2 regions of the Pseudoalteromonas sp. HF66 genome follow, and region 2 is predicted to be linked to the other one. Evidence: predicted binding sites of a transcription regulator. Region 2 holds the regulator's gene; the other holds the start of a gene.
What was found. The regulator FliA, encoded in region 2, starts transcription of late flagellar genes. The targets are predictions, from matches to a motif close to CTAAAGNTNNNNNNNNNNNNGCCGATA.
Positions count from the first base shown of each region.

Region 1: a site for FliA is predicted at 9,621-9,647, ahead of HCZ11_RS19020 (DUF5610 domain-containing protein). Genes of this name have one in related genera too.

Region 1 is NZ_JAATOU010000031.1:12,168-24,413, forward strand. It holds gene gspK (type II secretion system minor pseudopilin GspK) at 1-208, shown strand, start outside; gene gspL (type II secretion system protein GspL) at 205-1,416, shown strand; gene gspM (type II secretion system protein GspM) at 1,413-1,886, shown strand; gene HCZ11_RS18970 (type II secretion system protein N) at 1,890-2,648, shown strand; gene HCZ11_RS18975 (YecA family protein) at 2,668-3,282, shown strand; gene HCZ11_RS18980 (hypothetical protein) at 3,279-3,482, opposite strand; gene HCZ11_RS18985 (hypothetical protein) at 3,482-3,841, opposite strand; gene ccoG (cytochrome c oxidase accessory protein CcoG) at 4,119-5,549, shown strand; gene HCZ11_RS18995 (serine/threonine protein kinase) at 5,615-6,589, shown strand; gene HCZ11_RS19000 (thiol:disulfide interchange protein DsbA/DsbL) at 6,621-7,244, shown strand; gene HCZ11_RS19005 (thiol:disulfide interchange protein DsbA/DsbL) at 7,263-7,901, shown strand; gene HCZ11_RS19010 (DUF523 domain-containing protein) at 7,960-8,412, shown strand; gene trmA (tRNA (uridine(54)-C5)-methyltransferase TrmA) at 8,415-9,512, opposite strand; gene HCZ11_RS19020 (DUF5610 domain-containing protein) at 9,677-10,792, shown strand; gene murI (glutamate racemase) at 10,859-11,653, shown strand; gene HCZ11_RS19030 (RNA-binding protein) at 11,616-12,095, opposite strand.
Region 2 is NZ_JAATOU010000004.1:145,994-158,239, forward strand. It holds gene fliR (flagellar biosynthetic protein FliR) at 1-406, shown strand, start outside; gene flhB (flagellar biosynthesis protein FlhB) at 416-1,546, shown strand; gene flhA (flagellar biosynthesis protein FlhA) at 1,778-3,889, shown strand; gene flhF (flagellar biosynthesis protein FlhF) at 3,910-5,391, shown strand; gene HCZ11_RS06285 (MinD/ParA family protein) at 5,384-6,244, shown strand; gene HCZ11_RS06290 (RNA polymerase sigma factor FliA) at 6,271-6,981, shown strand; gene cheY (chemotaxis response regulator CheY) at 7,022-7,405, shown strand; gene HCZ11_RS06300 (protein phosphatase CheZ) at 7,423-8,190, shown strand; gene HCZ11_RS06305 (chemotaxis protein CheA) at 8,206-10,497, shown strand; gene HCZ11_RS06310 (chemotaxis response regulator protein-glutamate methylesterase) at 10,560-11,723, shown strand; gene HCZ11_RS06315 (flagellar motor protein) at 11,716-12,246, shown strand, end outside.

The sequences.
Region 1 (12,246 bases), on a different contig from region 2:
TGATTTAGAAGCATTTTTTGAAGAGGTTAATCAACAAGGCGCACAAAATGTGAAAGCCGTTGAAGACTTATTCAGTATCAACAGTGAATATTTTAAACTACAAACGCAGGCTGAATTTGCAGAGCTGCGTTTTTCGATGACCACCTTACTCCATGCCACTAATGGTACAGTAACGATACTGGCGCGAAAATTTGGAGGCGTACAGTGACAGAGATATTGTTGATCCGTACGGGTCAAACATTAAAAGACAGCCTTAATTGGCTAATTTACTCACCAACAGAACAAGAAATAATTGCCAGTGGCGAAATTGCCAATGCAACACAACTTGGTGAGCTTACAGAGAGAGCGCAATCACGGGAAGTGGTTGTACTATTGCCAAGTGATCAAGTACAACTAAAAACAGTTGCTTTGCCAACCAAGTGGAGCCGCAAGCTAGAGCAAGCACTTCCTTACATGCTAGAAGAAGAAATAGCCTGTGATGTTGACGACTTATTCATAGCGATTGCAGAACCAACACTTATTGATGAGAAGCACGCTATTAACATCGCGATGACCGATCGTGAATGGTTTGAGCAATGGCTGGCTGAGTTCAATGAGCATGGTATCGAAGTATATAAAATACTGCCCGATGCTTTATTGTTACCTGATGTCGATGACAACGCTCAGTTACGTGCTATTGAGCTTAATGGTCAGTGGCTATGTAAACACGGTAACTGGCATATTGCCGCTGTAGAGACGAATTGGCTTGCTGGCTATTTAACGGCATTAGGTAACCCTGATGTTGCACACTTTAGTCCAGCAACGGGTTTTCCTGATACGGTTAACCTAAATGCTCGAACAGAACAATACGATTTACCATTAGCTTTATTTGCCAAACAATTACCAGAGGTTAATTTTAACCTGCGCCAAGGCGTTTATCAGCTTAAGAAAAAATCAGCGATTTGGTGGGGCTATTGGCAAAAGGCCGCTATTGCAGCTGGTGTAGCGTTAGTGTGTAGTGTCGGTGTTAAGTCACTTGAGCTCTATAAGTTAAATAGCGAACTTGAAGCAATGAAAGCCGAAGTAGTTGCCAATTATCAGCGTGCTTTTCCTAACAAAAAAGTGCGTCCGCAACTTATTCGCAGCCAAATTCGTAATGAACTTGCATTAATCGATGCAGGTAGTACGGCAGGCTTTTTAGATTTGACTAACGATCTGGTCTCGATTTTTAGTCAAGTGAAAGACTTCACACCAGAAACGCTTCGTTATGATCAAGGCCGTAACGAATTACGTATTCGTGCGCGCGGCAAAGATTTCCAGTCATTCAGTAAAGTTAAAGCAATTTTAGAACAGCGTGGCTTAACCGTTGATCAGGGTTCGCTGAATAATGATGGTGATTTTGTCGTTGGTGAAATTAAGTTACGAGGTGCGGCATGAAAAATCAAATAATCAATTATTGGCGCTCGTTAAAAGAACAAGAACAGCAACTTGTTATTGTTGCAGGTGTGGTGTTTGTTATTTTTGTGCTAGTTATGGGAGTCTTTCGTCCACTTAACACGGCTATCGAAAAGGCTGAGCAAGACACTATAAAACAGCAAGAGCTATTAGTTTGGGTTGATGAGAGTATTGCTAAATTAAAAGCAAGCGGTAATGCACGTAGTACGAGCAGTCGTAGTTTAAGCCAAATCGTTAATAGCACCCGTAATCGTTATCAAATTATCATTAGTAAAATGCAGCCGAATGACAATTCACTTCGTTTAACAATTGATTCTGTTGAGTTTAATAACCTTGTTGAATGGCTTGATGAATTGGTTAATTCGCACGGCGTACTAATCGAGAATTTAGATTTAAGTAAAGATGACAAATCAGGCTTTGTGCGTGTAAGTCGTTTGGTACTAGAGAAGTAAACGATGAAAAGAGTTATTTTATTAATCACAGTGTTTGTGATGTGTTTTTTGGTGTTTACGCTGGTAAAAACACCCGCTGCCGTTGCACTTGATTTAGCTAAGCCGCATTTACCAAAGCAATTACAATTAGGTAAAGCCAGTGGCACGCTATGGGACGGCCGCATTATGCAGGTACGTTTTGATGGTGAGCAATTAAATAATGTGCGTTGGCAGTTATCAGGCTGGTCACTGTTCACAGGTAAATTAGTGGGTACGGTGCGCTTTGGCAATCCTCGTGATAAAGCGGATATATCTGGTCATGGTGATTTTACATATGGTCTCTTTAACCAAACAGTCACTGTGAAAAAGACTACTTTACGCTTAACGGTTGAACGTGCCATGGAGCGTTTACAACTCCCTTTACCGATTAGTGCACAAGGCCGCGTAATAGTTGATTTAGACGAGTACAGCTCAGGTCAGCCTTATTGTGAGAGTTTAAGCGGTGAAATCGCGAGCCCTAACATTGATGTCAAAGGAATGAACAACTGGTTTAGTATTGGTCCTCTGAGCGGCCGTTTAAGTTGTAAATCGGGTGATGTAGCGGTACTGGTAGACCCAGAAAATCGTTTAGGACTTGAAGCTGATGCAGTATTAAAAGCGAATCTAGACTTTAAAGTAGCTGGCTATATTAAACCTGAAGCAAGCTTACCAAAAGAAGTGCATGATGCAGCTAAGTTCCTTGGTCGTCCTGATAACGAAGGCCGTTATCCGCTTAACTTTTAAATTGGATTAATTGAATAGTATGCAATTACCTAAGTTTTCAAAGCAGCAAAGCGAGCTTCTAAGTCAGTTTTTAGCGCAGCATCCAGATGCGCTTACTTTGGCGCAAACCCAAGGTTACTTGTTTGCCGTGATTTGTGCTCCTGAGCCGCTTGATGTTCACCAGTGGTTAGAAGAGGTTGCACCAGGCTCTGATGGGCAAATGGATGAGCAAGTACTGTTTGCATTTATGGCCTTGTATCAGCAGATCAGCGAGCAAGTATTTGAAACGGGTTTTGCATTACCTGTGAGCCTACAGCTGAGCTCTCAAGGGCAACAATACCTAGATATTCAAGAATGCCAGCATTGGAGCCAAGGTTTTATGCATGGTGCACAAGGCTACGTTAATAAGCTACTAAGTGCTCCACATTTAGCTGATGAACTTAAAGAAGCGTTGGCTACCGCGCTGCAAAGCTTAGGCTTTTTTACTCTTGAAAGTAGTGAAATTGCAGCCCTCGCAACTGAGCATGGTTTATCTGAAGGGCAATTATGTCAGCAGCAGTATGAAGTGATGAATGAGTTTGCCGCTGGCTTTGCAGAACTTATTGAAGTTGTTGCTGTAAATAGCCAACTTTATAACGATGAGGGCTGGAACTAACCCAGCTCTAATAGGATGTCTGTGCAACCTTTGCTACAGCGTACAACGCCTTTACCTGGCTGATCAGTTTTTAAGTCTAAGGTAAGGGCGCCTTTACACACTTCACAGTATAAGGTTTGCCCTTTACCCAGCTTTTTTAACATATTGCGCTGTTTTGCGAACGAATCGCTGGTTTTTTTGTTTAAAGCAGAAAAGTCCATTACTTGTTTAGCCTTTCCTCAAGCGCATTCGAGACAATACTACATACTCGGTTTAAGCGGTCACCATAAAAATACAAGTTAATGTCTTTTTCACGGCAGTAGTGTAAGTGAAAAATTTGCAGCTTGTCGTCTGTTGTAAATGTGTCCTCAATATATTCAAGCTCTGAATTAGATAAATTGAGTTGTGACTTAATATTATTTTTTGCCATATTCGCCGCGGGACTACGATTAATTTTACTCGCATCAGATAGTAATGATACGCCATCTCCTAGTAACCTTTCCCTAGGCTCTTTGATCAAAGGGTGATCAATCGTGAAAAGTGCTAAAATAATAAGCACTAAAATAAGAAATTTTTTCATAGCACAATAATCTTTGATCTAAATAAATACGGTATAGGTGCAAGTTTAATAAAATGGTCGTTTTAAAAGCAAGCAGATACGATTAAATAATTAAAATGTCGTATTTTCGATCAATCCCTGAAATTTTTTATAGATTGAGTATAATGCTTTATAGATTTGAAGTTTCAGAAATCTTTGAACGTAATGAGATGTATTCTGATTTGCCTAAGAGCTTAGAGAACCATCTGCTATAAACATATGTTTGAATGTTATTTCCTAGTGGCGTTGAGGAATTTTAATGGATAAACAGATTAAGGTTAAAAATATCCCAACGGAAGTGAAAATCCAGAAACCGGAAAATGCTTCCCTCGATGATAGATTTAATCCACGCAACCGTATTTATGTTCGAGCTGTAACTGGCTTACATCAATTGCTCAGACAGCGAATTGGTTTTGTTGGTATGCTTGCGTTTATGTTACTACCTTGGATTAATTTCCACGGCCAACAAGCTGTATTGTTCGATTTGGTAGGGCAAAAGTTTAACATTTTTGGCTTAACGCTTTGGCCACAAGACCTGACAATCCTTGCCTTTATTTTAATGTTGGCGGCTTTTGCTCTTTTCTTGGTAACTACTTTCTATGGTCGGGTTTGGTGCGGTTATACCTGTCCACAAACCGTTTGGACCTTTATTTTCATTTGGTTTGAAGAAAAGTTTGAAGGTAGCGCTAATCAGCGTAAGAAACTTGATCAACGCCCGATGGATTTTGATAAGTTTTGGCGAAAAAGTGCTAAACACGGAAGTTGGTGGTTATTCTCACTTTATACCGCATTTACCTTTGTTGGTTATTTTACGCCTATCCGCCAACTATTACCTGATCTGTTTACTCTTGATGCAACAGCATATTCATATATTTGCTTAGCCGTATTTGCAGTGTGTACCTATGGTAACGCGGGTTGGATGCGCGAAATTATGTGTTTACATATTTGCCCATACTCTCGCTTTCAATCAGCTATGTTCGATAAAGATACCTTCACAGTAAGCTATGACGAAGCGCGTGGTGAGAGCCGTGGTCCACGTTCACGCAAACAAGATCCAAAAGAGCTCGGCTTAGGTGACTGTATTGACTGTAACTTGTGTGTTCAGGTTTGCCCGACGGGGATCGATATCCGTAATGGTTTACAATACGAATGTATAAATTGTGGTGCGTGTATCGATGCATGTGATGGGGTGATGGATAAAATGAATTACCCTCGCGGACTTATTTCCTATACCACAGAGCGTAATTTAGAAACACCAGATAACAAAACCCATGCACTTCGTCCTAAGTTAATTGGCTATCTCGTCATCTTAGTGCTGCTAACTGGCGCGCTGGTGGCGAACATTGCAATGCGTAAACCTATGGACTTAGATATTATTCGTGACCGTAATCAGTTATACCGTGTTGACTTTAATGGTTTAGTTGAAAATACCTATACATTAAAGGTTATCAATAAAGCGCAACATGAGCAGACATTTAATATTCGTGTCGAAGGGCTTGATAACTTTGAGTACATAGGCAAACAAACATTCACTGTGCCTTCTGGTGAATCATACAATGTACCACTGTCATTGGTTGTTGACCCTTATGATTTGAAAAAGCCAATGACAAAGTTTGAGTTTATACTTTCTGTCGATGGTGAGCCTGATGTGCAGATTTCACAGCCGAGTAACTTCTTTAAGGCACGATAATTAAGTACACTGAGTAAATGAATAAAAAGCGGGATTTTCCCGCTTTTTTTATATGATGAGACATTATGAGTAAATTTAGTTTTGTTGACCTTACACCCGATTCAATTTTAGATGCAGTTGAAAGTATCGGTGTCTATGCTGAATCAGGACTGCTGGCATTAAATAGCTACGAGAACCGTGTTTATCAATTTAAAGCAGAAGATGGCCAACGATATGTTGTTAAGTTTTACCGACCAGAACGCTGGAGTAAGGCGCAAATCTTAGAAGAGCATGCGTTTGCATTTGAACTTGCTGAGGCCGAAGTGCCGGTTGTTGCGCCTGTTATTATCGAAGGGCAAAGCTTGTTTGAGCATAATGGCTATTTGTTTACGTTATTCCCTAGTGTGGGTGGCCGCATTTTTGAAGTTGATAATTTAGATCAACTCGATGTGCTTGGCCGTTTAATTGGTCGAATGCACCAGGTAGCAAAAGCAAAGCCATTTGAACATAGGCCTGTGATCAGTTGCGAAGAATATCTTCAGACAGCTAAAGTTCAGCTACAGGCAAGTAACTTGGTGCCAATGACATTAGAGAACGCCTTCTATACAATTTTAGATTTGGTAATCAAAGAAACCACACAACAGTATAAAAATGTTGAAACTATCCGCCTGCACGGTGACTGCCATGCTGGTAATATATTGTGGTCTGGTGATGCATTGATGTTCGTTGATTTGGATGACAGCCGACAAGGACCTGCCATTCAGGACCTTTGGATGATGCTCAGTGGCGATCGTAACAACCAACTGTTACAGTTAGACACTTTAGTGGCTGCCTATGAAGAATTTTGTGACTTCGATCACAGCCAATTAAAACTGATAGAACCACTCAGAGCGATGAGAATGGTGCATTACATGGGGTGGTTGGCAAAAAGATGGGATGATCCAGCATTCCCACGGAACTTTTCATGGTTTGCTGAAGACAAATACTGGGAGCAGCAAATACTAGCGTTAAAAGAACAGCTTGCAGCGCTACAGGAAGCACCATTAAAATTATTACCATAAATTTTTAAAAGCTAATAAAGACGAGAAAATAATGTTTAAAAAATTAAAGTTAAGTCTACTCATTTTATGTTTACCTTTTGCAGCCCTTGCTGCTGATTTTGAAGCAGGTAATCAATATGAAGTTTTAAAAGTTGAGAAAAGTGCAACACCGCAAGTAACCGAGTTCTTTTCGTTTTATTGCCCACACTGTTTTCAGTTTGAGCCTGTAGCAAAAGCATTAACTGCAAGTCTTCCTGAAGGTACCGAGTTTGTAAAAAGCCATGTTAACTTTTTAGGTGGTGTATCTAAGCAAACACAAAGTAATTTAAGCTATGCCTACTTAATTGCTAAGCAGCATGGCAAAGCAGAGCAAGTTGCTGACCAAATTTTTAATAGCATCCACAGACAACGCGCTTTACTTAAAGACATGAAAGACGTTAAAGCATTACTTGCGACCAATGGTATTAGCAACGATGTGTTTGATGCTGAAATTGCAAGCATGCCAGTGATTAGTGCTGAAAAAGCGATGCAAGATAAACAGCAAAAATATTCTGACATGGGTGCGTTAACAGGTGTGCCTACTTTTATCGTAAATGATAAATATAAAATCAATTTAAATACCATCAAAAGCCAGCAGATGCTTGATGAGTTAGTCGAATTCTTATTAAAACAATAATTTTGGAGTAAAGAAGTAATGATCAAGTTAGTAAAAGCTGTATTAATGGCTGCCACGCTAGGTTTAGCGGCAAATGCCTCAGCTGCTCAATATGAAGAAGGTAAGCATTATGAAACGATTGATGCACGCGCTTCTAAAAAGCCTGAAGTAAAAGAGTTCTTCTCATTCTACTGCCCACACTGTAATAACTTCGAGCCAGTAGTGAAAGAGCTTAAAACACTTCTTAAAGAGGGCGTAAAGTTCAAAAAGAGTCATGTTGATTTTTCAGGTCCTCGTGACCCAGAGATTCAAACCATCTTAGCGCAAGGTTATGCGACGGCTAATGTGTTACCACAGAAAGACGCGTTAGTAGCCGCTGTGTTTAATCATATTCACGGTAAGCGTGCACGTATTAACGAACTAGCTGATATGAAAGACATCTTCGTTTCACAAGGTGTATCGGCTGAAGATTTTGATAAGTACTACAACAGCTTCTCTGTACGTACTATGGCGTCTAAAATGAAACGCGACCAAGAATACTACCAACAAAAAGGTGCTTTAAAAGGCGTTCCAACTTTTATTGTTAATGGTAAATATCGCGTGATTATAGGTGCGGATTCAGGTATTAGCGATGCAAAGAGCATGGCAGACTTAATTAATTACCTAGCTGATAAATAAGTTTAGTTTAATTAAAATTAAAGCTCCGCACGCGGAGCTTTTTTTATTGGTAAAGCAAATGCAAAAAATACTAGTTTCAAGCTGTTTGTTAGGAAACCCTGTTCGTTATGACGGGCAATCGCAAAATTTACTTCATCCTGGCTTAGAAACTCTAAAACAGCAGGGAAGGCTTATTGCATTCTGCCCTGAAGTAGCTGGTGGCTTACCTACACCAAGGCCGCCAGCAGAAATTAAATTGGGAAGAGTACTCACCAAAGGTGCGCAAGATGTCACAGTGCAATTTGCTTATGGTGCAGAACAAGCTCTTAAACTTTGCCAAAAGCAAGGTATTCGTTATGCCTTGTTAAAAGAATCAAGCCCGTCATGTGGTCGCAATACGATTTACGATAGTAGTCATTCTGGAAGGAAAATTTCAGGGATGGGGTTAACTGCAAAGCTGTTAACTGACAACAATATAGAAGTGTTTAGTGAGCAGCAGTTGCCAGCACTATTTAAAGCGCTGGCAGACTAATTTTATTTACGCTGTAAAAACACACCTGATTCGATGTGGTGGGTGTAAGGGAATTGATCGAAAATAGCAAAACGCTTTACTGCATGGGTTTTGCATAAGTGGTCAAGGTCACGCTCTAGGGTATCTGGATTACACGAGATATAAATAATATTATCGTAGTTCGCAACTAGGTCACAAGTCAGTGTATCCATGCCAGCACGTGGTGGGTCCACCAAGATTGTTTGGCAGTTATAGCTTTTCAGATCAATGCCATCCAAACGAGAGAAAGTGCGCTCGCCTTTCATTGCTTGAGTGAACTCTTCACTCGACATACGAATGATATCTAAGTTTTCAACCTTGTTCTGCGCGATATTGTATTGTGCAGAGTAAACCGATGATTTTGAAATCTCAGTCGCTAATACGCGGTCGAATGAATCTGCAAGAGCAATGGAGAAATTACCATTCCCGCAATATAACTCCAGTAAGTCATTGCTAAGTGGTTGGCAAAGCGCTTGTGCCCACTCTAGCATCTTGATGTTCACTTTCGCATTTGGTTGAGTAAAGCTATTTTCGACTTGTTGATAGATAAGCTCTTTACCGTTTACGTTTAAACGCTCAATAACGAAATCATTACCAATCACTTCTTTTTGCTTGCGAGCACGGCCAATAAAATCAATTTTAAACTGTGTGCTAAGTTTTGCTTTAAGCTCTTTAATAGCTTGTAGCCACTGCTCATCTAATTGTTTGTGGTATAACAAACTAACTAGAATCTCGCCACTTAAGCTTGAAAGATAATCGATTTGAAACAGCTTGCGACGCAGAACTTCATTGTCTTTTAAGTTTTCGATCATGGCTTGCATGACTTCACCCACTAAAGGCGCTGCAGGGTCAAACTCGTCAACACGGATCTTTTCTTTAGTTTGTTGATCAAACATGATGTGAAAAAGGTCTTCACCTTCATGCCAGACACGAAACTCTGCACGTTGGCGGTAATGAATAGGGTCAGAGCCAAACACTTCTAATTTTTCGACCCCAAAACGTCTAAACTGTGAGGTGATGCGCTGCTCTTTCTCACTCAATTGTGCATCATATTGAGTTGTATCAATTTTTATAACCGCCATGGCTGATTACCTTTTATCTCTTAGCTTTATAACGGCGCTATTGTAGGGAGCGCTGAGGATTTGTCTAGTTTTGTTATTTATTTTAGTGTCGTTTTTTTATACAAAAAACTTAAGTTCTGTGGTTTTTGGCCGATAATGAGTTAACCATAACATGGAGTCGGATCATGAAAATTGGCAACCTAGGCTATATGCCTAATACAAATGTGAATAAATACAATGGCAAACAGGCATTGCAGCAGCCTACTATTCAAAATCGTCAAGATAGTTACCAGCAACGAGGCCGAGAGCTGGCTGCTAAAGTTCTTGATGATAAACTTGCTGAGGCACTAGGTTTACCTAAAGCCGAAGAGAAAAAAGATAAACCACTGTTCGACTTTGAAGAGATCGTTAAAAACGTTCTCGACTTTGTTGGCGGTGCGCTTCGCAAAGCAAAAGCAGATGGTGCTGATGATGAAAAGCTCAAAGGTATGCTTGGTGATGCACGAAAAGGTGTACAAATGGGCATCGACGATGCTTATGATGAGCTAAAAGGGTCAGGTATTCTTAATGATGACATCGAAGAGGGTATCGAAAAGTCTAAAGAAGGTATCTATAAAGGTATTGATGAATTAGAAGAAGACTTGTTCAATCCTAAACCAAATTCGGTTTCAGTAAGCCAGGCCCAATACGTTAGTTTAAGTAATAACGCAGAATACACTTTCACTACTGCTGAAGGTGATGAAGTGAGTATTAGCTTTGCTGATGCATACGAAAGTAAGTCAGCAAGCGGCTATAGCAAAAATGGCGATAACGAAGCGTTTGTCAGTGAATCTTCTCAATCACGTGACTTATCATTCTCGATGACAGTCAATGGTGATTTAAATGAGCAAGAGCAGCAAGCTATCAATGAATTGATGGAAGACTTGCAGAGTGTTAGCGAAACATTCTTCTCTGGTTCATTAGAAGATGCCTTTGAACAAGCTAAAGAGTTGAACTTAGGTAACGAGCAACTAGTTGGCTTTACGATGGATCTGAAACAAACAAAAACAGTTGCTGCTATAAAAGGGTATGAAGAATATAAACCATCCCCTGAAAAAGAAGTCGCTGATAAAATAGCGCCATTTAATGACGATTTGAAACAAGCGTTCAATAAAGCGGGTGAGTTAGGTTTGCAAAATGAACTTGCTGGTATCTTACAATGGTTAAACCAAGATAAAGAAGAAGTAAGCAAGCTGGTGGATTATACCAAAGCAATGTTTGAACAAATGAATAAACTACGTTCGGCAACTGAAGAAGCTTAACCCTTTCTTTATTTTTATATAGCTGCATGGCAAACTGCTGGCCTTTGATGATCCGAGGTAAGCAGTTTGTCAGTTCATATAATGGTGTTTGATTCTGGTATAGGTGGGACAACCGTACTTGAACAGATCCAAGCACTGATCCCAGATGCTGATTATAGCTATTTTATGGATAATGCTTTATTGCCATATGGCGCGCAAAGCCAGCAAACGATTATAACCCGCCTTTTTGCGCTACTACAGTTTATCGAAATAGAAAAATTACACGTAGATATTCTAGTAATTGCGTGCAACACCGCCTCTACATCTGCATTAGAAACTATTCGCCCGTATACAAATATAGAAGTAGTTGGTGTTGTGCCTGCGATAAAGCCAGCAAGCGCTTTAAGCAGTAGCAAACATATTGGTTTGTTGGCAACGCCATCGACGACCAAGAGCCACTATACTGCAAACTTAATTAGTACTTATAGCCAAGGCACTCAAGTCAGTTTATATGGTTCAACTGAGCTGGTGGAAATAGCAGAAACACTGTTTCATACGCAGACACTCAATAAAGAAAAACTTGAAAAAGAATTGTGTGGTCTAGCTATCGCAGAAGATATAGATGTATTGGTACTTGGCTGTACACACTTTCCATTATTAGCAAATGCGATTAATGACTATTATAAACAACGGATCTTACTTATAGATTCAGGCAAAGCGATTGCTAATCGCGTTAAAAGTTTAATTGAACTTCGGGGATACACAGTAACCGGAGATAAAAAAAAGCCGCTGCACTTTTATGCAACGGCTCCTATTTGTCACTCGCAATTAAACGTTGAGCTGATTACGCTGACTGATCAGATCCCTCACGGAAGCTATTAGTCTCGTTCTCTTGTTTTTGTTTTGCTTCACGTACTTTTAAAGTACGCTGTTGGAATTCGCTATCATTTAATTGATTGATTGCGTTTTCAGCATCTGCTTCAGCCATTTCCACAAATCCAAAGCCACGACGTTTACCTGTGTTTTTATCTTTTAGTAAGCGTACGTTGAAAACTTTGCCTTGTTCTTCAAATAAAGCACGAACAACACCTTCATTAGCACGATAAGGTAGGTTGCCAACATAAAGAGTTTTTGTTTTTACTTCGGCCTCCTCACTTGACGTTGATGAAAGCGCAGCAATAACTAAAGCACCAATTAATAAGCCTGCACCAAATAGCAATGCTGGGTCTAACGCTAAGCTTGCAAATGCAAACTTAACAACTACAAACCCCAAAACAGCAAGAATAACGGAGAAAAGAAAAGATTTTTGATCGGGTAATTTCATTTTGATCTACCAATAAACAAGAAATAAACATTAATTTAACATTGTGAACTTGCTATCTTAACGAGTTAAATGAACATAGCAATGAAATTTGCATGAAATTATGAATATTGGCATAAAAAACAGCCATAATAGCGACCGTTTTTGCTATTTT
Region 2 (12,246 bases):
TGGTCAGTTCTATTTAATTTTGGCTACCTTGCTATTCTTCGTATTTAACGGTCATTTAATGATGATTCAAATGGTCATTCATAGCTTTGAGGTACTACCAATCGATGGAACTTGGTGGTCCGTTGATCATTACTGGGATATCGTCACATGGGGCGGTTGGATGTTTACTACTGCCCTGGTGCTTGCTTTAGCGCCACTGACGGCGATGCTTGTTATTAATATGTCATTTGGTGTAATGACCCGTGCGGCACCGCAATTAAATATTTTTTCGATAGGTTTTCCGTTTACCTTGGTGGCTGGTCTTGTGATTATTTGGGCTACTCTAGGTAACTTTATGACTCAATTTGAGTTTCAGTGGTTAAAAATGGTTGAGTTAATGTGCAGCCTAGTTGGTTGTACACCTTAGGAGCGCGCCATGGCTGAAGATTCAGGTCAAGAAAAAACCGAAGAACCCACAGGAAAAAAAATAGAAGACGCCAAGAAAAAAGGCCAGGTTGCTCGCTCAAAAGAGTTAGGCACTATGTTTGTGCTTATCTTCTCGGCAATTTCTTTATTATTGTATGGTCCTGAAATTGGTAAGGGACTTTATAATGTCATGGGGCGCTTATTAAGCCTTAATCGAAATGAAACCTACGACACCACTAAAATGTTCTCTGTGTGGGGAATAGTTGCGGATGCTTTACTATTCCCTATGGCAATGTTTGTTTTTATTATTGTAATTGCAGCTTTTATAGGCAATACACTATTAGGAGGATTTAACTTTAGTTGGCAAGCGGCGGCACCAAAAGCGAGTAAAATGTCACCAGCTAAAGGCATAAAACGTATGCTTGGTCCTCAAGCTGGGGTAGAGCTGGTCAAGTCTATTTTAAAGTTTGCTGTCGTTGCCGGTTTTGCGGTGTTTTTAATCAATACCTTCTTTGATGAAATACTACATTTAAGCCAAGAAAGCGCCCCTAGTAATTTTATTCATGCGCTTGAAATTTTATCTTGGATGTTCCTTGGGCTAACTTGTACATTAATTATTATTGCCGCCATTGACGCTCCTTACCAAAGTCATAAACACCATAAAGAGCTAAAAATGACCCTGCAAGAAGTGAAAGACGAATACAAAAACTCTGAGGGTGACCCGCAAATTAAAGCGCGTATTCGTCGAACCCAGCGGGAAATGTCGCAAAGGCGGATGATGCAAGATGTTCCTGATGCAGACGTTATTGTAACCAACCCGACTCACTATTCTGTTGCACTAAAATACGACACAGCTAAAGCTGGTGCGCCTATTGTTCTTGCCAAAGGCGTGGACGAGCTTGCTATGCAAATTCGTAAAGTGGGAAAGGGTAATGACGTGCCAATTGTCGAATCGCCAATGCTTACTCGTGCGTTGTATCACACTACCGATGTTGGTCAGCAAATACCTGATCAACTATTTACCGCAGTAGCGCAAGTGCTAGCTTATGTTTTCCAGTTAAAACGCTTCCAAAAAGGGCGCGGAAAACGCCCTGTTCCGCTCAATAAAAAGCTACCAATACCAGATGCTTACAAATATTAATAATACCAATCCGCAATAATACTTTAATCATTTTGAGGGATTAAACCTGTCGCTATCTGCGTTAAAAATTTCTGATTTAGAACAACTAAATAACGAAATTTTTGCCTTGCTATCAACGAGGTTTTATTGCCTCAAAATAGATCACTTAATTAAGCGAATTGGTATAAATTTGTAACTTGGAATAGTTATTGCAAATTCCGTGTAGTGTCAATTTTTTGAAATTGTTGAATTATGGAATTTAAAGCGGTATTACAACAACTTAACAGAGATAAAAAAGAATATGCTAAGGGTATCGGTACGCCGTTAATGGTACTTGCTGCGCTGGGTATGGTGATATTACCTCTGCCTCCGTTTCTTTTAGATATTCTTTTTTCGTTTAATATTGCTTTAGCACTCGTGGTGTTACTGGTTACGGTTTATACCATGAAGCCCCTTGAATTTGGTATGTTCCCGGCGGTTCTACTGATTGCAACTATCATGCGCTTAGCGCTGAATGTTGCCAGTACCCGTGTGGTATTGCTAGAAGGTCATAATGGTGGAGATGCAGCTGGTAAAGTTATCGAGGCCTTTGGCTCGGTTGTTATCGGCGGTAACTATGCTGTTGGTTTAGTGGTCTTCCTTATTTTAATCATTATTAACTTTGTGGTTATCACCAAAGGTGCTGGCCGTATTTCTGAAGTATCAGCTCGCTTTACTCTTGACGCAATGCCTGGTAAACAAATGGCGATTGATGCTGACTTAAACGCAGGTTTTATCAGTGCAGAGCAAGCCCGTGAACGCCGTGAAGAAGTCACCCGTGAAGCCGACTTCTATGGTTCAATGGATGGTGCTAGTAAGTTCGTAAAAGGCGATGCAATAGCAGGTATCGTCATTCTAGTGATCAATATCGTTGGTGGTTTATTCGTCGGTATGATCCAACATGACTTATCTTTCAGCCGTGCGATGGAAGTCTACACCTTGTTGACTATTGGTGATGGTCTTGTTGCACAGCTGCCTTCACTGTTACTTTCTATCGGTACTGCAATCGTTGTTACTCGTCAGAATGAGTCGCACAATATGGGCGACCAAGTTAAGACACAGCTAGGTAACGAAAAGTCACTTTATATTGCATCAGGTATTCTGATCATCATGGGTCTAGTACCAGGTATGCCGCACATCGCGTTTTTAAGCTTAGGTGCTTTACTTGGTTACCTTGCTTATTTCACACAACAACAAAAAGCCAAAGCAGAAGCTGAAAAAGCAGAGCAAGAAGCAAATGGTGGTGCGCCTGGTACTGGTGTTGCCAATAAACAAGAACAAAAAGAGCTTGGCTGGGATGACGTACAGCAAGTTGATGTTATTGGCTTAGAAGTGGGTTATCGCTTAATTCCACTTGTTGACCAATCTCAAGGTGGTGAACTGCTAAATCGTATTAAAGGTGTACGTAAGAAACTTTCTCAGGAGCTTGGTTTCTTAGTACCTCCTGTACATATTCGTGATAACTTAGAACTCGACCCTAATGCATACAGAATCACTATGATGGGTGTTTCAAGCGGTGAGGGTGAGCTTAAACATGGTGATGAGCTAGCGATTAATCCAGGCCAAGTATTTGGTCCAATCAAAGGGGTTGCCACAAAAGACCCTGCATTTGGATTAGATGCGGTTTGGATCAAACCTGACCAAAAAGATGAAGCACAATCACTTGGCTATACCGTCGTTGATTCAGCAACGGTAGTTGCAACTCATATTAGTCAGTTACTCACGAACAGTGCTGCTTTACTACTTGGTCATGAAGAAGTACAAAACTTATTAGATATGTTAGCGAAGAGTCATCCACGTCTTGTTGAAGGACTGGTTCCTGACGTATTACCACTTACTACTATCGTAAAAGTGCTACAAAACTTACTCAATGAAGGGGTGGCAATTCGCGATATGCGCTCGATTGTTCAAACCCTTGTTGAGTATGGTCCACGTAGCCAAGACCCTGATGTACTAACGGCTGCAGTGCGAATTTCACTTCGCAGACTTATCGTTCAAGACGCTGTTGGTATGTCTTCTGAGATCCCTGTCATTACCTTGGCGCCTGAGTTGGAACAGATGTTGCATCAGTCACTTCAGAATGCAGGTGACGAAGGTGCCGGAATAGAGCCAAGCCTTGCAGAGCGACTTCAACAATCATTGAATGAAGCGCATCAAAACCAAGAAATGGCCGGTGAACCTTCGATACTGTTAACGTCAGGAATGTTACGTACTGTGTTATCTCGCTTCGTTAAGTACACAATCCCAGGTTTAAGGGTGATGTCTTATCAAGAGGTACCAGACGAAAGACAGATTAAGATTGTCAGCTCAGTAGGCCAACAATAGGATAGTAAAGGGGTTGAACCATGAAAATTAAACGTTTTTTTGCTAAAGATATGCGCACTGCACTGAAAGAAGTGAAAGATGAGTTAGGTGTTGATGCGGTTATTATGTCGAACAAAAAGCTTGCTAACGGCGTTGAAATCGTTGCAGCTGTTGATTACGACAAAGCAGCCCCGAAAGCCGAAGCTAAACCTGCAGTGGCACAATCAGCACCTGCACCACAGCATAATTTTGTTAAGCCTGAGCCAATGCGTGCTAAACCTGAGCCGCAAGCGAAAGTTGCTGATAGCCTACAAGCGTTACTTGAGCGTCAAGCCCCACGCCCTCGTTCGCCAGAGTTGGCGTCAATGTTTAGTCAATCTGGTATTGATACGAGTGAACATTATCAACCAAAAGAACCAAGCTTTGAGCAGCAACAGCCTGAATATAAGCAAGCTCCTCGTTATCAGCAGCAAGCAGCACCTCGTGTACAAACTCAAGCTCATAGCCTAGGGTTTGATGACGATTTAGACGCAGGTTTTGATGATTTAGACTCACCCGCTGATCATAAAAACTCAGCCCCAGCTAATCAATCAGAAATGACGACTATGCGCGAAGAAATGAATGCGATTCGTCAATTACTTGAACACCAAGTATCTGGATTAATGCAACAAGATATGGCGCGCCGTGATCCAACACGCGCTTGTATGATTGATCGTTTAGCTGGTATGGGGATTGAGCGTGATGTTGCTGAGCAAATGGCGTGTTTTATTCCTGATGATGTATCTCGCCAACAAGCATGGCAAGCGCTGCTGCAAATGGTTGAAAACCAAATGCATACAACTAACAACGAAATCCTACGCCAAGGTGGAGTTTTTGCACTAGTTGGTCCAACGGGCGTTGGTAAAACAACCACAGTTGCGAAATTAGCAGCACTTGGAGCACAAAAATATGGTGCTGATAAAGTTGCACTGATCACCACTGATACATACAGAATTGGTGCCTACGAACAATTGGCTACTTATGGTCGTATTATTGGTTGTGGTGTAAAGCAAGTAAAAGATGCGAATGAATTAGCTGAAGTGTTATACCATTTACGTAATAAGCGTCTAGTATTAATAGACACTGCGGGTATGAGCCAACGAGATTTACGCTTAACTGAACAATTAAACACCTTAATGCGTAATCAGCGTGTTGATATTCGTAGTTATTTAGTATTAAGTGCTACAGCGCAGATAAATGTGTTGCAAGAAACCGTAAGACACTTTAAAAAGGTTCACCTAAGTGGCTGTATCTTCACTAAATTGGATGAATCTTTAAGTTTAGGTGAGATTATTAGCATAGCGATTCAAAATCGTCTGCCAATAGGGTATCTTACTAACGGTCAGCGCGTTCCTGAGGATATTCGCGTAGCGAATGCTGAAAAACTAGTGAAAAAAGCTGAACAATTGTATTTAAAACGAGCAAAAGCACAACATTCAAGACGTCAAGCAGTAGCGTCGAACACAGTAGGGATGTATGATTAACACAGTATTAGATCAAGCAAGCGGCCTGCGCAAAATGAATCAAAATAATAATAGTGGCGTTAAAGTTATCGCTGTTACTGGCGGTAAAGGTGGAGTGGGTAAAACCAACGTCTCACTCAACACCGCAATCGCATTAGGCCAGCAAGGAAATCGTGTATTAGTATTAGATGCCGATTTAGGTTTGGCAAACTGTGACGTGATGCTTGGCCTTCGTGTTGAACGTAACTTATCTCATGTTTTGTCGGGCGAGTGTGAGCTTGATGAAATTCTCGTCGAAGGCCCTGCAGGAATCAAAATTGTACCAGCAACGTCTGGTTCTCAAAGTATGGTTGAATTATCGCCATCTGAGCATGCAGGTCTTATACGTGCATTTAGCGAGTTAAACACTGAGTTTGATATTTTAATTGTTGATACCGCCGCAGGTATTTCAGACATGGTATTAAGCTTTTCTCGTGCAGCCCAAGACGTTGTTGTAGTTGTATGTGATGAACCCACCTCAATTACTGATGCTTACGCACTTATAAAAGTACTTAGCCGTGAGCATGGCGTATATAAATTTAAAATTGTTGCCAATATGGTGCGCAGTTTGCGTGAAGGGCAAGAATTATTTGCTAAACTTTCAAAAGTAACGGATCGTTTTTTAGATGTTTCGATGGAGTTAGTTGCAACCATTCCTTATGACGAGAACATGCGTAAGTCTACGCGCCGTCAAAAAGTAATCGTTGAATTATTCCCGAATTCACCAGCAGCGGTGGCGTTTAAAACATTAGCAACAAAAGCAGTTAAATGGCCGATCCCTAATCAACCGTCTGGCCATTTAGAATTTTTTATTGAAAAACTAGTAAACGGCTAACTATGACAACATCGGTGAATAAAGCGATGGGATATCAATCAGCACAAAATTTAAATGCGATTGTTGAAAAACATGCCTCTTTAGTGAAAAAAGTGGCGTGCCATCTAATTGCTCGTTTACCTGCCAGTGTGCAACTCGATGACTTAATTCAATCAGGCATGATAGGCCTGATTGAAGCGTCAAAAAACTTTGATGCTAGCAAAGGTGCTAGTTTTGAAACCTTCGCTGGTATTCGTATTCGTGGTGCTATGCTGGATGAAATTCGCCGAGGTGACTGGGCTCCACGTTCAGTTCACCGAAATGCCCGCCTAGTGGCAGAAACCATTGCCGAATTAGAGAGCACGTTAAATCGTGAACCAAAAGACACTGAAGTAGCTGAAAAACTTGATATTACACTGGATGAGTACCATCATATTCTACATGATGTAAATTCTAGTAAAGTATTAGGCATTGAAGACTTAGGCGTGGATGAAGATGTCATCACACCAGTAGGTCAGGATTTAGGACTAGACAAACCGTTTAATAACGTTAAAAATGAGCGGTTTAACCAGTCTCTATTAACGGCTATCCAATCGTTACCAGAAAGAGATGCTCTCGTTTTGTCTTTGTACTACAACGACGAAATGAACTTAAAAGAAATAGGACACATACTCGATGTTAGCGAGTCGCGTGTGAGTCAAATACATGGTCAGGCGATGATTAAGCTCAAAGCAAAAATCAATGACTGGATTAATTAGTAGTAAGTAAATAAAGGTTCAAACCTCACCGGAGGATGTTTTGGATAAAAACATGAAAATTCTTGTTGTTGATGATTTTTCTACAATGAGACGTATCATTAAAAATCTATTAAGGGATTTAGGTTTTACCAATGTGCAGGAAGCTGACGACGGTTCAACAGCATTGCCAATGCTACAAAATCAAGAATTTGATTTTGTTGTAACAGATTGGAACATGCCTGGTATGCAAGGTATTGATTTGTTACGCGCAATTCGTGCTGATGATAGCCTTAAGCATATTCCTGTGTTAATGGTGACAGCTGAAGCGAAAAAAGAACAAATTGTTGCTGCTGCTCAAGCAGGTGTTAATGGCTATATCGTTAAACCATTCACTGCTGCGACACTTAAAACCAAATTGGAAAAAGTGTTTGAACGTTTAGGTTAATCTAAGGGGAGAGGCTTATGTCAGCACTTGCTGCGCCTCAAATAAGTTTAGAGCAAGCTCGTCAACTTGTTGAGTATCTTGAAAATGGTGAACAAGAAAAAGCTGATAAGCTAATTCTTGATGCTGCGTCAAAAGAGCAATCAGAGTTGTTTGCTGAAGTCGGTAAATTGACGCGTCAACTTCATGAAGCGTTAAAAAACTTTGACCTAGATACTCGTCTCGCTGATTTAACTACCGACGCTATCCCAGATGCTAAGCAGCGCTTAAATTATGTTATGGAAATGACAGAAAGTGCCGCCAATAAAACTATGGATGCAGTTGAAGCAAGTTTACCGATAGCGCAACAACTTGCTGATGAAATTGCTGCAATTAAGCCTACTTGGGATCGTTTAATGAACCGAGAAATTGAACTCGGTGAATTTAAATCGTTATGTCATAGCCTAGATAAGTTCATGAATAACTCGCACACAAAAACCGATGAGCTTCAAGGCTTGATGACCAATGTGCTGATGGCGCAGGATTATCAAGATTTAACTGGACAAGTTATTCGTCGTGTCATTGAACTAGTGCGAGAAGTAGAAGACAGTTTAATTAATCTCTTAACTGTGTTTGGCAGTCAAGAAGATGGTCATCAACAACAAGAAAAACAGGCCATAGAAAAAGCACCTGCACCAAGTGACACACTAGCAGGTCCTGAAGGGCCGATTATTGATAAAGAGTCTCGCGATGATGTTGTTTCAGGACAAGATGAAGTCGATGATCTATTATCAAGTCTGGGCTTCTAAGAGGAGAGTAGCTGCATGAGCTTTGAAGTCGATGAAGATATATTACAGGATTTCCTTGTTGAAGCAGGAGAAATCTTAGAGCTATTGTCGGAGCAATTAGTTGAGCTTGAAAACAACCCAGAAGACAAAGATCTATTAAACGCCATTTTTAGGGGCTTCCACACTGTTAAAGGTGGTGCAGGTTTCTTAAGTATGACTGAACTTGTTGATGCTTGTCATGGCGCAGAGAATGTTTTCGATTTATTACGCCAAGGTGTACGCACTGTTACGCCTGAGCTAATGGACGTAATATTACAAGCTCTTGATACTATTAATGAAATGTTCGCCACGATTCAAAATCGCGAACAACCAGAGCCTGCAGATCCAGCCCTATTAGAAGTCCTTCATAAATTAAGTCAGCCGCCTACTGCAGAAGAGCTTGCAGGTGAAGATTTATCTGTAGCAGAGGACGTTGCAGTTGCACCTGAAGAACCAGCAGTTGAAGAGGTTGTTGTTGATACGCCTGAAGTCACAGCAGATACAGCAACAGACAACATCGATGAAGATGACCCATTTGCGTTCGATATGTTATTTGATGGCTGCGGTCTTGCTGATAGCAGCGCTGAGTCTCAAAATATTGACGAAATCACTGAAGATGAATTCGAAAGCCTGTTAGATGAGCTGCACGGAAAAGGCCAAGGACCAGCAGCATCTGCTCCTGAGTCAAATAGCAGTGACAGTGATGATATTACCGATGATGAATTTGATAGTTTATTAGATGAATTGCACGGTGTTGGTAATTTTGGGGAAGTAAAACAAGATAATACTGCCAAGCCTGAAGCTACAAGTTCTATTGAGCCAGCCTCTGCCACCCCTACTGCAGAGGCAGCAAGCAGCGATTCAGACGATGAAATTAGTGATGATGAGTTTGAGGCACTTCTTGACGAGTTACATGGCAAAGGCACAGCTCCTCAATCATTGGAAAGTTCAACCGCGGAAAAAGCACCAGAGCCACCAAAAGCTGAACCTACAAAACCTGCTCAGCCTGCAGCCTCTAAACCGGCACCTGCACCGAAACCTGCAGCTGCAGCTAGTAAACCTGCTCCAGCTCCTGCAAAAGCGCCAGCAGCTTCAGCGGCACCGAAAAAGGCTCCGCCTCCACAGGCAGAAACAACGGTTCGTGTTGATACCAAACGTCTTGACGAAATCATGAACATGGTTGGTGAGCTTGTATTGGTTCGTAACCGCTTGGTAAGTCTTGCGAATAACAGCAACAGTGAGTCAATGGGTAAAGCCATCTCGAACCTAGACGTGGTAACCGCAGACTTACAAGGTGCGGTAATGAAAACCCGGATGCAGCCAATTAAGAAAGTATTTGGTCGTTTCCCACGCGTAGTTCGTGACTTAGCTCGTAGCTTGAAAAAAGACATTAATCTGCAGCTAGTAGGTGAAGAAACCGATTTAGATAAAAACCTTGTTGAAGCACTTGCTGATCCATTGGTGCACTTAGTGCGTAACTCTGTAGACCATGGTATTGAAATGCCAGATGTGCGTGAAGCTGCAGGTAAACCGCGTACAGGTACAGTCACGCTCTCAGCATCACAAGAAGGTGATCATATTCTGCTTACCATTCGTGATGATGGTGCTGGTATGGATGCTGATAAGCTGAAAAAAATCGCAATCAGCAAGGGTGTAATTGATCATGATCAAGCAAGCCGTTTGTCGGATACAGAAGCATACAACCTAATATTTGCTCCTGGTTTCTCAACGAAAGAAGAGATCTCTGATATTTCAGGGCGCGGTGTCGGCATGGATGTGGTTAAAACTAAAATAACCCAGTTAAATGGTTCGGTTAACATCCAGTCGGAATTGGGCGTAGGTACTGCACTAGAAATTAAGGTGCCATTAACGCTTGCTATCTTACCAACTCTAATGGTTGTTGTAGGTGAGCAAACCTTTGCTCTACCGCTTGCTGGCGTAAGCGAAATTTTCCACCTTGATTTAACTAAAACTAACGTAGTTGATGGCCAACTGACAATAATAGTTCGTCAAAAAGCGATTCCGCTTTTCTATTTACAACATTGGTTAGTAAAAGGTGCCAACCGCCAAGAGCGTAAAGCAGAAGGTCACGTGGTGATTGTACAAATAGGTACTAAACAAGTGGGCTTTGTTGTTGACTCATTAATTGGTCAAGAAGAGGTGGTTATCAAACCTTTAGATGCCTTATTACAAGGCACGCCAGGAATGGCAGGTGCGACAATTACTTCTGATGGTGGGATTGCATTGATCCTCGATGTACCTAGTATGCTTAAACATTACGTTGGCTAATAATAAATAATAAAGTGCAGTGTTTAGCTGCACTTTAAATGATATAAAACAAGAGAGTGCCAATGGCAGTCAAAGTATTAGTTGTTGATGATTCAAGCTTTTTTCGCCGCAGAGTAAGCGAAATTTTAGAGCAAGACAGCAATATTCAGGTAATTGGTTTTGCCGTTAATGGTCGTGAGGCGGTAGATAAAACCCGTGAATTAAGACCTGATGTAATTACTATGGATGTTGAGATGCCAGTTCTTGATGGCATTAGTGCTGTGAAAGAAATAATGGCAGCAACACCGACTCCTATTTTAATGTTCTCATCACTCACCCGTGATGGTGCAACAGCAACCCTCGATGCACTTGATGCTGGTGCTTTAGATTTTTTACCGAAAAAATTCGAAGACATTGCACGTAATAATGAAGATGCAATCGCGCTTTTACAAAATAAAGTAAAAGAAATTGGTCGTCGTCGCCTCTCTCGTTTTTCGCGTCCGACACCTATTTCGAGACCAACTCCGGCTCCTGCACCAAGGGGCAGTAGCGCTACAAGTACTAGCAGCGGTATTGTTCAGCCTGATCGCAGCTTTAGCCGTTCAGCTCCTGCTAGTTCGCCTGCGGAATCGTCATCGAGTACAAGTAAAATTCGAGCTTCGGGCAAGCAATATCAATTGGTTGCTATTGGTACATCAACTGGTGGGCCGGTTGCGCTACAGACCATTTTAACTCAGCTGCCTGCTAACTTTCCGCATCCTATTTTGCTTATTCAACATATGCCAGCTGCGTTTACTCCTGCTTTTGCAGCACGCCTCAATGGTTTATGCAGAATCAATGTGAAAGAAGCGCAAAATGGTGACCGCTTAATGCCAGGTACAGCCTATTTAGCGCCAGGTGGTCAACAAATGTTGATTGAAGGGCGCAGCGGCTCTCGTACATTACGTGTGTTTGAAGATGATAGCCCACGTATTACTTATAAGCCAAGTGTTGATGTCACCTTTGCGAGTGCAGCAAAAACCTATGGCGGTGATGTTCTAGCCGTGGTGTTAACGGGTATGGGTGCTGATGGTCGTGATGGAGCGCGTATGCTTAAGCAAGTCGGTGCAACTATTTGGGCGCAAGATGAAAAAACCAGTGTAGTGTATGGTATGCCACAAGCCGTTGCGAATGCTGGTTTGGCTAGTGAAAGCTTAGCGCTCACAGATGTTGCAGCCCGCCTAACGCGTGAGACTGGCTGTGGATAAGCTGTCTTTTCTCGGCTTAATTATCGCAATTAGTGCTATTGCATTTGGTTATGCATTAGAAGGCGGCGTTGTCACAGCTTTGTTCAATGGACCTGCGCTGATTATTGTTCTTGGCGGTACGCTTGGGGCTGTTATGCTCCAGACCCCTGGTAGTGTTTTTGCAAAAACACTCAAAATTAGTCATTGGGTGTTCTTTCCGCCATATCATGATATTGATGCAGCTATCGAACAAGTAAAGCGCTGGTCGCACAAAGCACGCCAAGAAGGTTACTTAGCGCTTGAATCTGAGGCACTTACTCATACAGACCCATACGCGGCAAAAGGGTTGAGCCTACTCGTTGATGGTATCGATGAGCAAAAGCTTAGAGATACCCTTGAAATTGACTTAATGCTTGAACGAGAGCGCTTGTTAGAGGTTAGCCGAGTTTATGAAGCGATGGGGGGTTATAGCCCAACAATTGGTATTTTAGGTGCGGTACTTGGTTTGATTCAGGCAATGCAATTTATAACAGATCCTGAAAAA